2 linked regions of the Candidatus Microthrix parvicella Bio17-1 genome follow. The protein of the gene in region 2 binds, or shares a complex with, the protein of the main gene of each other region. Links are inferred from orthologs where the notes say so. Each region holds a gene or a part of one and is shown on either strand. Other genes may lie near its edges. The genes, in order: pcrA and uvrB.

What was found.
Region 1: the proteins of uvrB (region 2) and pcrA are in contact, whole or in part, in a crystal structure (PDB 7EGT), measured with the Thermus thermophilus proteins. The link is inferred for Candidatus Microthrix parvicella Bio17-1 from one-to-one orthologs. Residues at the interface, in WP_096411307.1 of Thermus thermophilus: Glu23, Leu25, Arg26, Asp27, Gly28, Glu29, Arg30, Phe31, Arg55, Glu326, Asp327, Phe328, Glu379, Ser382, Gln383, His398, Gly400, Arg401; in WP_096412145.1 of Thermus thermophilus: His654, Arg656, Phe657, Gln666, Asp668, Glu669, Lys680, Arg681, Leu682, Ser683, Lys685, Tyr686, Ala687.

What each region holds. Positions count from the first base shown.
Region 1 is NZ_AMPG01000001.1:1,322,216-1,329,542, forward strand. The notes cover bases 2,855-5,874. They hold pcrA (DNA helicase PcrA), read right to left. Parts: upstream 5,504-5,874; coding sequence 3,206-5,503; downstream 2,855-3,205. Other genes in these bases: MPARV_RS0106475 (class I adenylate-forming enzyme family protein), read right to left, coding at 2,855-3,209; MPARV_RS0106485 (C40 family peptidase), read right to left, coding at 5,568-5,874. In the rest of the region: MPARV_RS0106460 (hypothetical protein), read left to right, coding at 1-207; MPARV_RS0106465 (LLM class F420-dependent oxidoreductase), read right to left, coding at 253-1,173; MPARV_RS0106470 (hypothetical protein), read right to left, coding at 1,275-1,628; more of MPARV_RS0106475, read right to left, coding at 1,638-2,854; more of MPARV_RS0106485, read right to left, coding at 5,875-6,935; MPARV_RS22355 (C40 family peptidase), read right to left, coding at 7,164-7,327. UniProt on the Escherichia coli protein: A helicase with DNA-dependent ATPase activity. Unwinds DNA duplexes with 3'-5' polarity. Translocates on single-stranded DNA with 3'-5' polarity. Initiates unwinding more efficiently from a nicked substrate than double-stranded DNA.
Region 2 is NZ_AMPG01000002.1:7,387-14,634, reverse strand. The notes cover bases 3,751-6,691. They hold uvrB (excinuclease ABC subunit UvrB), read left to right. Parts: upstream 3,751-4,173; coding sequence 4,174-6,210; downstream 6,211-6,691. Other genes in these bases: MPARV_RS0108195 (acyltransferase family protein), read left to right, coding at 6,310-6,691; cobS (adenosylcobinamide-GDP ribazoletransferase), read right to left, coding at 3,751-3,999. In the rest of the region: MPARV_RS0108230 (patatin-like phospholipase family protein), read left to right, coding at 1-603; MPARV_RS0108225 (carboxymuconolactone decarboxylase family protein), read left to right, coding at 611-958; cobO (cob(I)yrinic acid a,c-diamide adenosyltransferase), read left to right, coding at 971-1,549; cobT (nicotinate-nucleotide--dimethylbenzimidazole phosphoribosyltransferase), read right to left, coding at 1,554-2,606; MPARV_RS22485 (histidine phosphatase family protein), read right to left, coding at 2,603-3,220; more of cobS, read right to left, coding at 3,229-3,750; more of MPARV_RS0108195, read left to right, coding at 6,692-7,248. UniProt on the Escherichia coli protein: The UvrABC repair system catalyzes the recognition and processing of DNA lesions. A damage recognition complex composed of 2 UvrA and 2 UvrB subunits scans DNA for abnormalities.

The sequences.
Region 1 (7,327 bases), on a different replicon or contig from region 2:
CTGCGCTGGGACCGCACCATCAAAAGGTTCGTCTCGGAGGAGATCGGCGATTCCGCGGTCTCCGCCGATGCCAGCGGCAAGCGCTGCGACGACGCCACCTTTCCCCAAAACGGGGAGGGCTTGCGCCAGCTTCCTTGGGAGGTTTCCGACGACGGCATCCTGTTCGTCACGCTCGGCGATACGAAGCCCACCACCACAACCCCCTGACCAGCCTCGTTTGCGTGGGGCTGGACCTTTCGACCGGTCGGTCCGCTACTGCCAGAGGGTACCGGCGATCAGGTCGAGATGATCGAGGTCGGACAGATCGAGCACCTGCAGATACACCCGCTCGATCCCCGCCTCGTCAAAGCGACCCAACCTCTCGGCGGCCTCGGCGGGCAGCCCCGCCACCCCGTTCTCGCGCAGCTCGGCGGGCTCCCGCCCGATCACCCGGGCGCGCCGCTCGACCTCGGGTTCGTCGGCACCGACGCACACGACCAGCGCAGCCGAGCGCACCAGGGTCGTCGGGTCACGCCCGAGGTCCTCGCACGCACGGTCGACCCGCTCGTTGGCGGCGATGACGTCGTCGAGGCCGAGAAACGGGGTGTTGTACTCGGCAGCGAAGCGAGCGGCCAGGTTGGGGGTGCGCATCGGGCCGGACCCTCCGACGATCACCGGCGGCGGGCTCTGGATCGGTTTGGGAAGCGCAGGCGATCCGCTCAGTGAGTAGTGATCGCCCTGGAAGTCGAAGGTGTCCCCGTCGGCGGTGGCCCACAGGCCCGAGATGATCTCGAGCTGCTCGGTCAACCGGTCGAAGCGCTCGCCGAGGGGCGGGAACGGAATGCCGTAGGCCTCGTGTTCCGTCTCGAACCAGCCGCTGCCCAAGCCCAGCTCCACGCGACCGCCCGACATGGCGTCCACCCCGGCGACCGAGATCGCCAGCGGACCGGGCAGGCGGAACGTGGCCGAGGTGACCAACGTGCCCAGCCGGATCGTCGAGGTGTCGCGGGCGAGGCCGGCAAGCGTGATCCAGGCGTCGCTGGGGCCCGGCAGACCCGAGCCGTCCCCCATCGCCACGTAGTGATCGCTCCGAAAGAACGCCCCAAAGCCCAAGCGTTCGGCACGGAGCGCCACCGCGAGAAGGTCGTCGTAGCTGGCGCCCTGCTGAGGCTCGGTGAAGATGCGCAGTTCCATGGCTGCCAACGTATCGTGGCTACGAACTGGCGGGTCACGCCCGGCGACGAGACCTGAGCTGCGCGCTGGACGTCCTCACCCACCGATGATGGCAGCCAGGTTTAGTAGCAGTAGTCCGGGCCGGTGAACTCGATCGTTCCGGCAGTACCGAAGTCCACGCTGATCCGATCCCAGGCGATCGGTGTGGCCTGCCCCTTGAGCAGTCCGTCGGCGACGCCGGGAGGAACCGGCTCGGTGGCCGACCAGAAGTTCCCGCCCGCATCGGCCGACGTCCAACCGCCGTCACTGATCTCCACGGCCACCGATTGGGTCCGCCCAGCCTCGAACTGAGGACTGGTGGGGGCGAAGTCGTCGCAGCCTGAGGAGTTTCCGCACCCAAGGGCTCCTGCGCTGAGGATGATCCAGGCAGCCGTGCGGACGACACCGCGTTGCAGCTGTCGGGGGGGCAATCCCATCAGGCCTGCTCAGTCGCGGTCGCGGAGGCGCTCGACCAATTCGGAGCGCTGCAACTTGTTGGTTCCCGTACGGGGCAGATCGTCCACGATGAACACGCGACGCGGTGTCTTGTAGTCCGACAGGCGCGTGCCCATCCAGGCCAGAAGCTGAGCAGACGTCACCGTGGCGCTGTCGACCAGCCGCACCGCCACGGCGGGCACCTCGCCGAACTTGTCGTCGGGGAGGCCCACGACACCCGCCTCGACGACCTCGGGGTGCTGCTCGATGACCCGTTCCACCTCGGGTGGATACACGGAAAACCCCCCAGATTTGATCACCGCCTTCTCCCGCCCCTGAAAGGAGAACGTGCCCATCGGGCCCCGACGGACCAGGTCCCCTGTCGACAGCCAACCCTCGTCGTCGAGCACAGCATTGGTGGCATCGGCGTCGCCCCAATACCCCTCGAGTACACCCGGGCCGCGCAGGAGCAGCTGTCCGACGGCACCGAGACGCACCTCGTCGCCGTGCTCGTCCACCACTCGGAAGGAATAGCCGGGCAGCGGAATACCCAATTGGTCGCCCAGGCCCAGGGGCACGAAGGGCGGCGACACCTTGGCCGCAGCTCCCCCGCCGGTCTCCACCATGCCGTACCCCTCGGCGAACGTCGCTTCGCCCACCGCCCCCAGACCGGGCAGGCTCAGTGCGGCGCCGCGCCGTTTGAAGCGACGGGCCAACTCCGGTGGCATCACGTCCGCACCGGAGATCCAGAGGCGAACGGACCGCAGGTCACGGTCATCGGCCCCCGCCTCCTCCAACATGCGGTACATCGTGGGTACCCCGGCGAAGGCAGAGCTGCGGCGTGACTCGATGTCGTCCAGTACCTCGGTCGGCCGAAAACGCGGGCGGAAACGCACCGGAATCCCTCCCACCGAGGCTGCCACCAAAGCTGCAAACCCATAGATATGGGCCACCGGAAGCGCCAGGGCCAACTCGGAGATCAGCAGCCCGGCCGGGAGGGCCGCCAGCCGGCCAAGCTCGCCGACCAACGCCCGATGGGTCAACGCAGCACCCTTGGGGCTTCCGGTGGTTCCGGACGTATAGAACAACGCGGCCACCCGCTCGGTCGCCCCCCGGTCTTCACCCAGGCCGGAGTTCACCCCCAGGCGCAAGGCCAGCGCATCCAACTCGTCAACACCACGGATCACCACCGAAGCGTCAGCGTCCCGAACCACGTGGGCAATCTCGTCGTCACGCATGGCATCGTTGACCGGGGCCGGGATACCGCCCGCACGGGACACTGCCAGGGTGGCCAGCAACATCTCGACCGAGTTTGGCGTGGCGACCACCACCCGATCGCCGGCACCGAGCTTTCCATCTGCAACCAGCGCACCCGCCCAAACGTCGACCAGCTCGGCCGCTGCGGCGACGGTGAGAATTCGGGCCGGTACGCCGGTGCGAGGCTCCGCCGCCTGATCGACCATCACCGATGATCCGTGCACGGCGGCAGCACGCTCCAGCAGCGAGCCCAACGTCAGCCCCGCTCGCAACATGCCCAGACGGGCCGCCTCACGCCGCACGATACGAACCAGCGGACGGGTCATGGGCTCACTCGTTCCAGTGGTGCCCAGGACAGCAGCAGCCGCTTCTCACCCACGTCCGGGAAGCGGATGGTGGCCTCGGCCTTGTCGCCTTGGCCTTCGATATCAAGGATGATGCCCTCTCCAAAAGTGGCGTGTGCAACATCGTCGCCCACCTTCAGGTTGTAGACGCCCGCAGTCGCAGGCGGGCCGCTGGGCGACGACCCCGAACCCGTGCCCGGGCCGACTCCCCGTGTGACCCCGAAACCGGATCCAACGGTGCCGCTGGATGTCGCCCGCTCCCGACGCGCCTCCCGCCCGGCGAAGCTCGGGGAAGCGCCCCGTGACCAACTGCCGGAGGTTCCGGGACGGCGGGACCCCCGGGTGGATGAGCCCTCTGCCTCCTCGAGCAACTCCTCGGGGATCTCCCCCAGGAATCGGCTGGGTGGGTTGTACTGGGTGGCGCCATACAACGTGCGACTCCAGGCATTGGTGAGGTACAGGCGCTCGCGGGCCCGGGTGATCCCCACATAGGCGAGGCGGCGCTCCTCCTCCAACTGGGCCGGTTCGCCGATCGAGCGCATGTGGGGGAAAACCCCCTCCTCCATGCCCACCAGGAACACCACCGGATACTCCAGTCCTTTGGCCGAGTGCAGCGTCATCATCACGGTCTCGCCGGACCCCGGATCGTCCTCGCCGGGCAGGCTGTCGGTGTCGGCCACCAGGCTGACCTGCTCGAGAAACTCAGGCATGGTTTCGTATTCGGCGGCAACGCCCACCAACTCGGCCAGGTTCTCCAGGCGCCCCTCAGACTCGATGGTGTGCTCGGCCTCGAGCTCCGCGATGTAGCCGGTGCGCTCCAGCAGCTCTTCCAACAGCGGGGCCGGAGCCGGGTCGTTGCCGTCGGTCGACCCCAGTGCGTCGATGATCTCCAGAAACCGCTCGATGCCCCGTTGGGCTCGTGACGACACCCCGGCGGCGTCCGCCTTTCGGAGCGCGTCGACAAACGTCAGCGCGTGCGCCCGCGCATAGGCGTCCACCCGGCCGATGGTGGTGTCGCCGATCCCTCGCTTTGGCACATTGACGATTCTTTTGGCCGATACCTCATCGGCCGGGTTGACGATGGTCTGCACGTACGCCAGCGCGTCCTTGATCTCACGCCGGTCGTAAAACCGGGTGCCCCCAAGAACGCGGTACGGCACCCCCTGGCGGAACAGCGCCTCCTCCAGCACCCGGCTCTGAGCATTGGCCCGATAGAAGATGGCCACGTCGGGATAACTCACCTCACCCGAGTCGACGAGACGGGCGATCTCCTGAGCCACGTACCGAGCTTCATCCCCCTCGTCATCGCCAACGAAACGAACGATTGGAGCGCCGCCCGTCTCGTCGGTCCAGAGGTCCTTTGGGCGCCGGGACATGTTGTTGGCGATCACCGAGTTGGCTGCGTCCAGGATGCGTTGCGTGGACCGGTAGTTCTGGTCCAACACGATCTGGGTGACGTCCGGGAACGCCGATTCGAACTCCAAGATGTTGCGCAGGTCGGCGCCGCGGAAAGCGTAGATCGACTGGTCGGAGTCGCCCACCACGCACACGTTGTGATGCGCACCGGCCAAGAGAATCACCAGTTCGTTCTGCACTCGGTTCGTGTCCTGATACTCATCAACCATGAGATAACGGAACCGTCGCTGGTAGGACTCCAACACATCGCTGTGGGTGCGGAACAACTCGACCGTGACGCCTAACAGATCATCGAAGTCCATGGCACCCGCAGCCCGCAGGCGCGCCTGGTATTCGGCGTACACATCGGCCACCTTGCGCTCGATGATGTGGGTCGCCTCATCGGCCAACTGCTCGGGACTGCGCAGTTCGTTCTTGGCCAACGAGATCTGGCCCTGCACCGAGCGGGCCGGAAGTCGCTTGGTGTCGATGTTGAGGTCGCGCAACACGTACCCCACAAGCCGGGTGGCGTCGGCCTGGTCGTAGATGGTGAACGAGCTGGGGTATCCCAACCTCGCCCCGTCGCGACGCAGGATACGGACGCAGGCCGAGTGGAAGGTGGAGACCCACATCTTCTGGGCCACCGGCCCCACGAGCGAGCCCACGCGGTGACGCATCTCGTCGGCCGCCTTGTTGGTGAAGGTGATGGCCAGAATTTCGAATGGGGAGACGTTGTCGTCTTCGATCAGCCGGGCGATGCGATGGGTGAGCACCCTGGTCTTGCCCGAGCCTGCACCGGCCACCACCAACAGCGGGCCCTCGCCGTGCATCACCGCCTCGCGCTGAGCTGGGTTGAGGCCATCGAGGAGCGGGGCTGACATGAGGACCCATCCTACGGGACCCCAGCGACAGCCTCCCCGGCGACGAGACCGCCCGGGGTGGCCTTTAGATGCGAACCGCGATGGGCGTGCCGTTGAAGCGGTAGATCGACGCCACCTTCACCACGTCGCCGGTGCGCGGGGCGTGAACGTATTGACCGCCACCGATGTAGATACCGATGTGATGCACCGGAGAGCCATACGCCACCAGGTCACCGGGCATCAGCTCGCCCACGCTGATACGGCGACCCATCGACGCCTGCATGCTGGAGGAATGTGGGAGACCGCCGCGACCCGCCTGGGCGTAGGCCCACAGCACCAGACCCGAGCAGTCGAACCCGCCGGGGCTCTCCCCGCCCCAACGGTAGGGGGTACCTCGCATGGACAGCGCCGCCTGCACGGCCCGCTGCCCGGTTGAGGATGGAGGCGGCGGGGGCGGTGGAGGCGGGGGCGGTGCCACCGGTCTGGGCGGGGCGGTGGGCGCAGGGACCGTCGGTCGGGGCCGGTTGGTCGTCGGAACTGGTGTTGCCGGCGTCTTCGGTTGCTCCGCTGCAATCTTCGTTGCCGGTGCTGAGGCCTCGCTCGACGACGTCCCGCCCGACGCCCGCTTCGAGCCCGCAGGCGGCCTGGTCGTCGTCGACCGGCTTGGGGTCTCGCTCGGATTCGAGCCGGCCGAATCGGCGCTCGGCGAGCCGGACTCAGTGAGGCCGACCGCCTCGGCCTCAGCGACGGTCTGGGCCGCCACCTCCGCCTCAGCGGCGGCCTTCGCCTGTGCCTGAGCAGCGGCCTCGGCTTCGGCCTGACGGCGTTTGGCCTCGGCGCGTTCGGCTGCGATGCGTTGCGTCTCCTCTCGCTGCAGCGCTGTGGCCAGGTCGCCCTTCACCTGCGCCTCGGTGGCAGCAAGCTCCTGTTCGGCCTGTTTCGTCTCGGTCCGGGCTGATTTGATGCGTCGCTGCGCATCGGACTTGGCCTTGGCGGTCTCGTCCAGCAGTTGCTGTTTGGACGTCAGGTCGGAACGGGCGGCCCGCACCTGCTCCACGGCCTGCTCTCGATTGCCTTGGGCGGTTGCAAGCAGGGTGCGTGAGCGGATGGCTTCCGTCGGATTGTCGTGGGCAGAGGCAGATCCCGAACCCACGCCACCGGTGAAGGCGCGCACCGCGTAGCGACGCACCTGCCCACGCGCCTCCTGCATCTCCTGCTCGGCCGAGGACACGTCCGACTCGTTGACTTTGGCTCGATTGTTGACGTCCGCCAGTTGTTCAGCCGCCAGGTTGGCCTGCTCGTCGAGCACCGATATGCGATCGCCCAGCGAGGCTCGACGGGCGACGATGTGATCAACGCGGGCAGCCAACTCCTTCGACCCGTCCGGCGCCTGGGCCGATGCGGGCGGGGCCACGCCCAGGAGGGAGACCACCAGGAGTCCGGCTGCGGGCACCGCCGCCGCTCGTGATGTCAGTGATCGCCGGGCTTGACGCCTGCTCGTCGCCGAAAACGACCGGGAAGCCAGAACCGACAGCGATCGTCGAAGGAGGGGAATCCGCCGCATCCGTAGATCCTGCCAGACGATGACGATTGTTACAAGTAGGTGTCGAACAGTGGTGTGTTCGTCACAGCAACGTCATGCTACGAACTCAGTCGACCACACTGGAGAGTGCCGCTGAATTCAGATCCGCAGGGCGATCGGTGAGCCCGAGCCGCGATAGATCGATGACACCTTCACCACGTCGCCGGTATGCGGCGCGTGCACGTACTGACCGCCACCGATGTAGATACCGATGTGGTGGACGGGGGAGCCATAGGCCACGAGGTCACCGGGGACCAACTGTC
Region 2 (7,248 bases):
CTGCGAGATGCGCAGCTGCCCCTGCACATCATCGCCACCGACGCGCTCAGCGGGGAGGAGGTGGCGCTCTCCAGCGGCGATGCCGCCACCGCCGTTTTGGCGAGTGCCGCCATCCCTGCGGTGTTTCGACCGGTCGACCACGAGGGCCGGCTGCTGATCGACGGGGGCGTCTCCAACAACACCGCCGTCGGGCAGGCGGTGGCGCTGGGTGCCGATCGGGTGGTGGTGGTGCCCGCCGGCTTTGCCTGCGACCTGTCCGAACCGCCCTCGACGCCGTTGGACGCAGCGGCACATGCGATCACCCTGCTGCTCGAACAGCGCCTGGTGATCGAGGTTGCCCACTTCGCCGACGAGGTCGAGATCATCGTTGCGCCCCCGCTCTGCCCCCTCAGCGTGAACGCGGTCGACTTCGGTCACGCAGGCGAGCTGATCGACCGCGCCCACGCCAACACTCACGCTTGGCTCGAGGCTGGCAACGACCGTCTGCCCCACCAGGCACGTTTCCTCGCTCTCCATCATCACGGGCATCACCATGGCACCGGTCAGGCCGGGTTGTCGGGGCGGCCGGATATGGTCGGGCGACCCGCCAAGACCGAGGAATGAGGACACGATGGGTGAGTACCGAGACGTCGCCGCCAAGCTGCGCGAGCCATCCAAATCGCTGCGCGCCGCCATGCCCGAGGCGTACAGCGCGTTTGGGGCGCTTCATCAGGCGACGACGGGCGACGGCGCCATCTCTGCGAAGACCAAGGAGTTGATAGCCCTGGCCATCTCGGTGGTGAAGCAGTGCGACGGTTGCATCGCCACCCACGCCAAGGCGGTTGCCGCCCAGGGCGCCACCGCCGAGGAGGTGGCGGACGCACTCGGGGTCGCCCTGCTGATGGACGGCGGGCCGGCGACGGTGTACGGCCCCCGGGCCTGGGCTGCGTTCCACGAGTTTGCCGGCATCGACCTGTAGTCGGGCGCATCGATGAACGACCAGGATCCGACCGATGTCCCCACCGCCGACCCGCGCCCGGCCAAGCTGACCAGAGCCACCTCGCTGGTGCTGGTGAACACCGGACCGGGCAAGGGCAAGACCAGCGCTGCGATCGGGGTGGTGATCCGGGGCGTGGCCCGCGGCTGGCGGGTGGCGGTGGTGCAGTTCCTCAAGTCGGACACGTGGCACAGCGGGGAGGAGAAGGTCTGTCGGCAGCTGGGCGTCGACTGGTTGACCGAGGGGGAGGGGTTCACCTGGGACTCCACCGACCTGACGGTCGACCGGGCACGGGCGGTCAGCGCCTGGGGCCAGGCCAAGGCGCTGATCTCGGCCGGGGACCACTCGCTGGTGGTGCTCGACGAAGTGACCTATCCGGTCAACTGGGAGTGGATCGACGTCGGCGACGTGGTCGAGACGATCCTGACACGCCCCGACCACGTCAACCTGGTGATCACCGGGCGCGACGCCCCGCAGGCGCTGATCGACCTGGCCGACACCGTGACCGAGATGGCCGAGACCAAGCACGCCTATCAGGCGGGCATCTCGGCCAAGAAGGGCATCGACTTCTGAGGCGTCAGCCGAGCTGGTCCAGCCTGGCCGTGCGCTGAACCACGGCGGCTGCGGCCCGGATGATCGGCACGGCGAGCAGTGCGCCCGAGCCCTCGCCGAGCCGCAGCTGAAGGTCGATGATCGGCACGAGCCCCAGGTGGGCCAGAGCGATCGGACCTGCCGGTTCGGCCGGGGCATGCGAAGCGATCAGGTGCTCGCTCAGCGACGGTGCCAGGGCGACGGCGACGAGGGCGGCCGACAAGGTGATCGCACCATCGAGCACGACCGGGACGCGCTTGGCGGCGGCGGAGAGCACGGCCCCGACCAGAGCGGCGTGCTCCAGCCCGCCCAGCTGGCAGAGCAGCACAAACGGGTCGGTCTCGGAACCGACGCGCCGGACCGCCGTTGCCACGGCGTTGCGTTTGCGCTCAAGGGTTGGGTCGTCGGCTCCGGCACCCCGGCCGGTGGCCTCGGCAGCGGAGCGACCGGTGAACGCGGCGGTGAGGGCGGCGGTCGAGGTGGTGTTGGCGATGCCGATGTCGCCCACCGCCAGCAGGTCGGCGCCGCCGGCGATCAGGTTGCGGGCCGCGTCGGCCCCGGCTCCGACGGCGGCCAGCGCCTGGTCGGAGGTCATCGCCGGTCCGGTGGTGAGGTCGGCCGTGCCGGGCGCCACTTGTGCTCGCAGCAGCCGGGGATGAGCGACCGTCGGCTCGATGATCCCGACGTCGAGCACGACCAACTCGGCGCCCGCGCCGGCGGCCAGCACCGCCGAGGCGGCGTCGCCGCGGACGGCAGCGTCGGCGATCGCTGCGGTCACGCTTTGGGGCCACATGGTGACGCCCTGCCGGTGCACCCCGTGGTCGGCAGCGGCGATCAACAGCGTCGGCCGAACGGGTGCGACGGGCGGGCACACGCCGGTGGCGGCGGCGAGCGCAATCGCCAGGTCGGCCAGCCGGCCGAGGGCCCCTGGGGGAGTGGCCAGCGCATCCACCCGGGCGCTGGCGGAGCGGCCGGCATCGGAGTCGGGCGGGGGAACCGACCGTGCCAGCTCGGCGAGATCTGCTGCGGAAAAGCTCAAGTCGGTCCTTTGGCGGGGTTGGGGTGTTCCTCCCGATCGTCGGTGCCGGGCAGGCCGATCCGTGCGGTCCATCCGTCCTGCCCATGGTTGAGAACGACGACGCCACCATGGCCGATGGTGGCGGCAAACACCTGGTCGGGGCCCCAGCCGCAGGTGGCGCTGAGGGCTGCGCGAATCGGCCCGGCGTGGGTGATGATCAGATGGCGGCCGGCCGCTAATGCATCGAGAGCGCCGCTCACCCTCACAGCGACCGCGTCGTACCGCTCAGCTCCGGGCGGGTCGAAGCCGAGGTAGGCCTCAGCGCTGTCGAGCGCTGCGGCGGGAACGTCGGCCCAGCACGCGTCCCAGCGGCGACCCTCCCACTCGCCGAAGTCGCGCTCGGCCCAGGCGGCGTCCTCCGTCCAGGGGCCGCCGTCGATCAGCGCTGCGGTCGCTCGTGCCCGGGTGGCCGGCGAGGTGCGGCGAAGGGCGACTTGGGCCAGTGCACTCAGCTGCGGCGCCGGGGGAGCGGCGTCGTCGGCCAGGCCCGGGTCCAGCCGCTGGCCGTAGCAGCGGCCCTCCACCTCGGACGAGACGGCGAGATGCCGCACGAGCGTCACTGTCGTGGGGCCCATGGGCGGCCTCACCAGCCGTGGCGCCACAGCGCGACGAGCACGGTCATCACCGCCAGCATCGTCGCCTGGGTGACTGCGCCCAGCACGTCGCCGGTCAGCCCGCCGAGCTTGGCTCGGGCCAGCGCACGGGTGGCGACGATGACGACGGCCCCGGCGACGAGCGGCGCCCAGAACCACCACCCTGCGGCGAGCACGGCGGCGGCGACGGCTGCGCTCGAGCACAGCACGGCGGTTGCGGTGCCGCCACGTCCGGCGACCTTGGCGCCCAGCCCCTGATCGGACACCGGCGCCAGCGACGCTGCCAGCGCCACGCCCGCCGCCCGGCCGATGACGTGGCCGGCCAGCATCACCGTCGCAAACGTCGCCAGGGGGAGTTGCGCCAGCAGCATCACCTGGTAGAGCAGCGAGGCGATCAGCGTGACGGCGCCGTAGGTCCCCACCCGGCTGTCGCGCATGATCTCGATCCGGCGCTCCGGGGTCCAGCCGCCCCACAGGCCGTCGGCGGTGTCGGCCAGTCCGTCCTCGTGAAACGCCCCGGTGACGACGACGGCCGCAGCGACCGCGGTCACCGTGGCGGGTGCTGCGCCCACCAGGGGTTGAAGCCCGGCCCGGACGGCGATGCCGACCGCCGCAACGACCGCCCCGACGAGCGGGAAGAAGGCCTGCGAGCCGCGTAGGTCATCGTCGCTCACCGAGGTGAGCCGAACCGGGATGCGGGTGAGGAACTGCATCGCCACCGCAGCGAGGTGCGCCCAGCGCCGGGGGCCGGTGGGGCTCACCGTCGGGCTCGCTGCGGGAGGCATCATCGACACGAGAAGGTGCCACATCCGCCCGTCGGTCCGGCAATCGCTCGCCGCTTGAATGTCCCAGTGCCGTCGTAGTCTGTCGCCGTGCCCAAATCCAGTGCCCCGCCAACCCCGCCACCGCTGCGCCAGGCGATGGCTGCGCCCAAGATGGTGCGGCCGTTCAAAGTGCACGCAGCGTTTGAACCGGCGGGGGATCAGCCAGAAGCCATCGCTGCTCTGGCAAAGGGCATCAACGCGGGGGAGCGCTACCAGACGCTGCTGGGCATCACCGGCTCGGGCAAGTCGGCCACGGTGGCGTGGATGATCGAGCAGGTGCAGCGGCCAACGCTGGTGTTGGCGCCAAACAAGAGCCTCGCCGCCCAGCTCGCCAATGAGTATCGCGAGTTCTTCCCCGACAACCGGGTTGAGTACTTCGTCAGCTACTACGACTATTACCAACCCGAGGCCTATATCGCCTCCAGCGATACCTTCATCGAGAAGGATTCATCGGTCAACGACGACATCGATCGGTTGCGCCACTCGGCCACCTCGGCCCTGCTGACCCGCCGCGATGTGATCGTGGTGGCCTCCGTCAGCTGCATCTACGGGCTGGGTTCGCCCGAGGACTACGCGCGGCAGCTGCTGGCGCTGCGGGTGGGGGAGTCGGTCGACCAGCGCGAGCTGCTGGGTCGCCTGGTGGACATGCAGTACGAGCGCAACGACCTCAACCTGGTGCGGGGCAAGTTTCGGGTGCGGGGCGATGTGATCGAGATCCACCCGGCCTACGAGGAGACGGCGGTGCGTATCGAGCTGTTTGGCGACGAGATCGAGACGATCTCGATCGTCGACCCGCTGACCGGCGAACGCGTGCGCACCCAGGAGGAGCTGGAGATCTTCCCGGCCACTCACTACGCCACACCGGAAGACAAGATGCGGGCGGCGATCGGGCGCATCGAAACCGAACTGGCGTCACAACTGCAACTGTTCGAGCGGGAGCAGAAGTTGTTGGAGGCGCAGCGGCTGCGCATGCGCACCGAGTACGACCTGGAGATGCTCGCCGAAATGGGCTTCTGCAACGGCATCGAGAACTACTCGGCGCCCATGGAGGGACGGGCGGCGGGGATGCCGCCCAACACACTGCTCGACTTCTTTCCCGACGACTTTCTGATGGTCATCGACGAGAGTCACGTCACCATTCCCCAGATCCACGGGCAGTACGCCGGCGACCGGTCTCGCAAGGCGAACCTGATCGAGCACGGGTTTCGGCTGCCATCGGCCGCCGACAACCGGCCCCTCCGGTTCGAGGAGTGGGAGCAACGCGTCAACCAGTGCGTGCTGCTGTCGGCGACGCCGTCGAAGTGGGAGATCGAGCACTCCGACAGCGTGGTCGAGCAGATTGTGCGCCCCACCGGCCTGATCGACCCCGAGGTGGAGGTGCGCCCCACCAAGGGGCAGATCGACGACCTGATGGCCCGCATCGACGAGCGGGTGACCAAGGGCGAGCGTGTGCTGGTCACGACGCTCACCAAGAAGATGGCCGAGGACCTCACCGACTATCTCTTGGAAATGGGGGTGAGGGTGCGTTACCTGCACTCGGAGGTGGACACGCTGCAACGCATCGAGTTGGTCCGCGACCTGCGCCTGGGCGAGTTCGACGTGCTCGTCGGCATCAACCTGCTGCGGGAGGGCCTCGATATCCCCGAGGTGTCGCTGATGGCCATCCTGGATGCCGATAAGGAAGGCTTCCTGCGCTCGGAGACGTCGTTGATCCAAATGATCGGCCGCGCTGCCCGCAACGTCGAGGGCCGGGTGGTGATGTACGCCGACAACATCACCGACTCGATGCAGCGGGCGCTGTCCGAGACCAACCGGCGCCGTGGTTTGCAGCAGGCCCACAACCTGAAGCACGGCATCGACCCCACCTCGGTGCGCAAGGCCGTCACCGACATTCTTGCCGATCTGCGCGGCGCCGGCGGTGGCACACCCATCCCCGGCGGCGGCCGCCGCAGGCAGCGGCCGGGCGAAAAAGCCCGCGCCGAGGCCTATGCCGATCTTCCACCCGAGGACCTTGGCCGCCTGATCCAGGCGCTGCGCATCGAGATGGAGGAGGCCTCCGCAGACCTGCGCTTTGAGGAGGCCGCCCGCCTGCGGGACGAGGTGAAGGAACTCGAGCGGGAGGCCCGCTCGGCCGGACTGTCGAAGTAGTCGGGTGATGGTGATGGTGCCCGAGCGCAGCACGCAACGGCCCCGCTGGTTTTGGGGCAAGTGGCCCGGTGCCGGCGTGGCGGTCAGGCTAGGGAACTGATGAGCGCACCCGAGACGATTCCCCAGACTCCGTCCACGGCTGTCACTCCGCGTCCACGGATGGACCATCTGCCCGCCCTCGACGGACTGCGTGGCATCGCGGTGGCCGCAGTGATCGCCTACCACCTCGACTTTGGCTGGGCGAAGGGCGGCTACCTGGGGGTGTCCCTGTTCTTCACACTGTCGGGCTACCTGATCAGTCGATTGATGGTCGCCGAGGTGGAGGCGACCGGTGGGGTGGATACGCCGGCCTTCTGGCGCCGTCGCATCAAGCGTCTTGCGCCGGCCTCCCTGGTCACCCTGACTGCGATTGCGGTGCTGGAGCACCTCGACCCCACGATCTGGTCCACCAACGGGTTTCGAGGGTCGATGTTGGGGGCGCTGTTCAACGTCGCCAACTGGCAGTCGCTGATCTCGGGCGCCGGGTACTTCGATCTGCTGGGCGTGGCCTCGCCGGTGCGCCACTACTGGTCGCTCGCCATCGAGGAGCAGTTCTATTTGGTGTTCCCGCTGGTGGTGTTGGTGCTGATTGGGCGGCAGCGCAAACGCATCGACCGGCTGATTCCGGTAGCGGCGGCGGGCATTGCAGTTTCAGTGGTGATGACACTGCTGCTGTCAGCGGACCCCGAGCGGGTCTACCTCGGCACCGACACCCGGATGGCCGAGATCCTCTTCGGCGTGCTGTTTGGGGCGCTGCACCAACGGTTTGGAGCGCGGCTTGGGAAGTGGGCTGCGAGCCTGTCGCTGCCTGCGTTGATCACCTTTGTCGTCGCGGTCGTCACCCTGCCGCCGGAGAGCCCGTTGGTGTCCCACGGGATCCTGATCGTCGGCGGTGCGGTGTGGGCCGTGCTGATCGTGGGGGTGGCGCACGTCGGACCGAAGGCCCGCATCGGGCTGGCCGGCACCCTTGCCGCTGAACCGCTGCCCTACCTGGGGCGC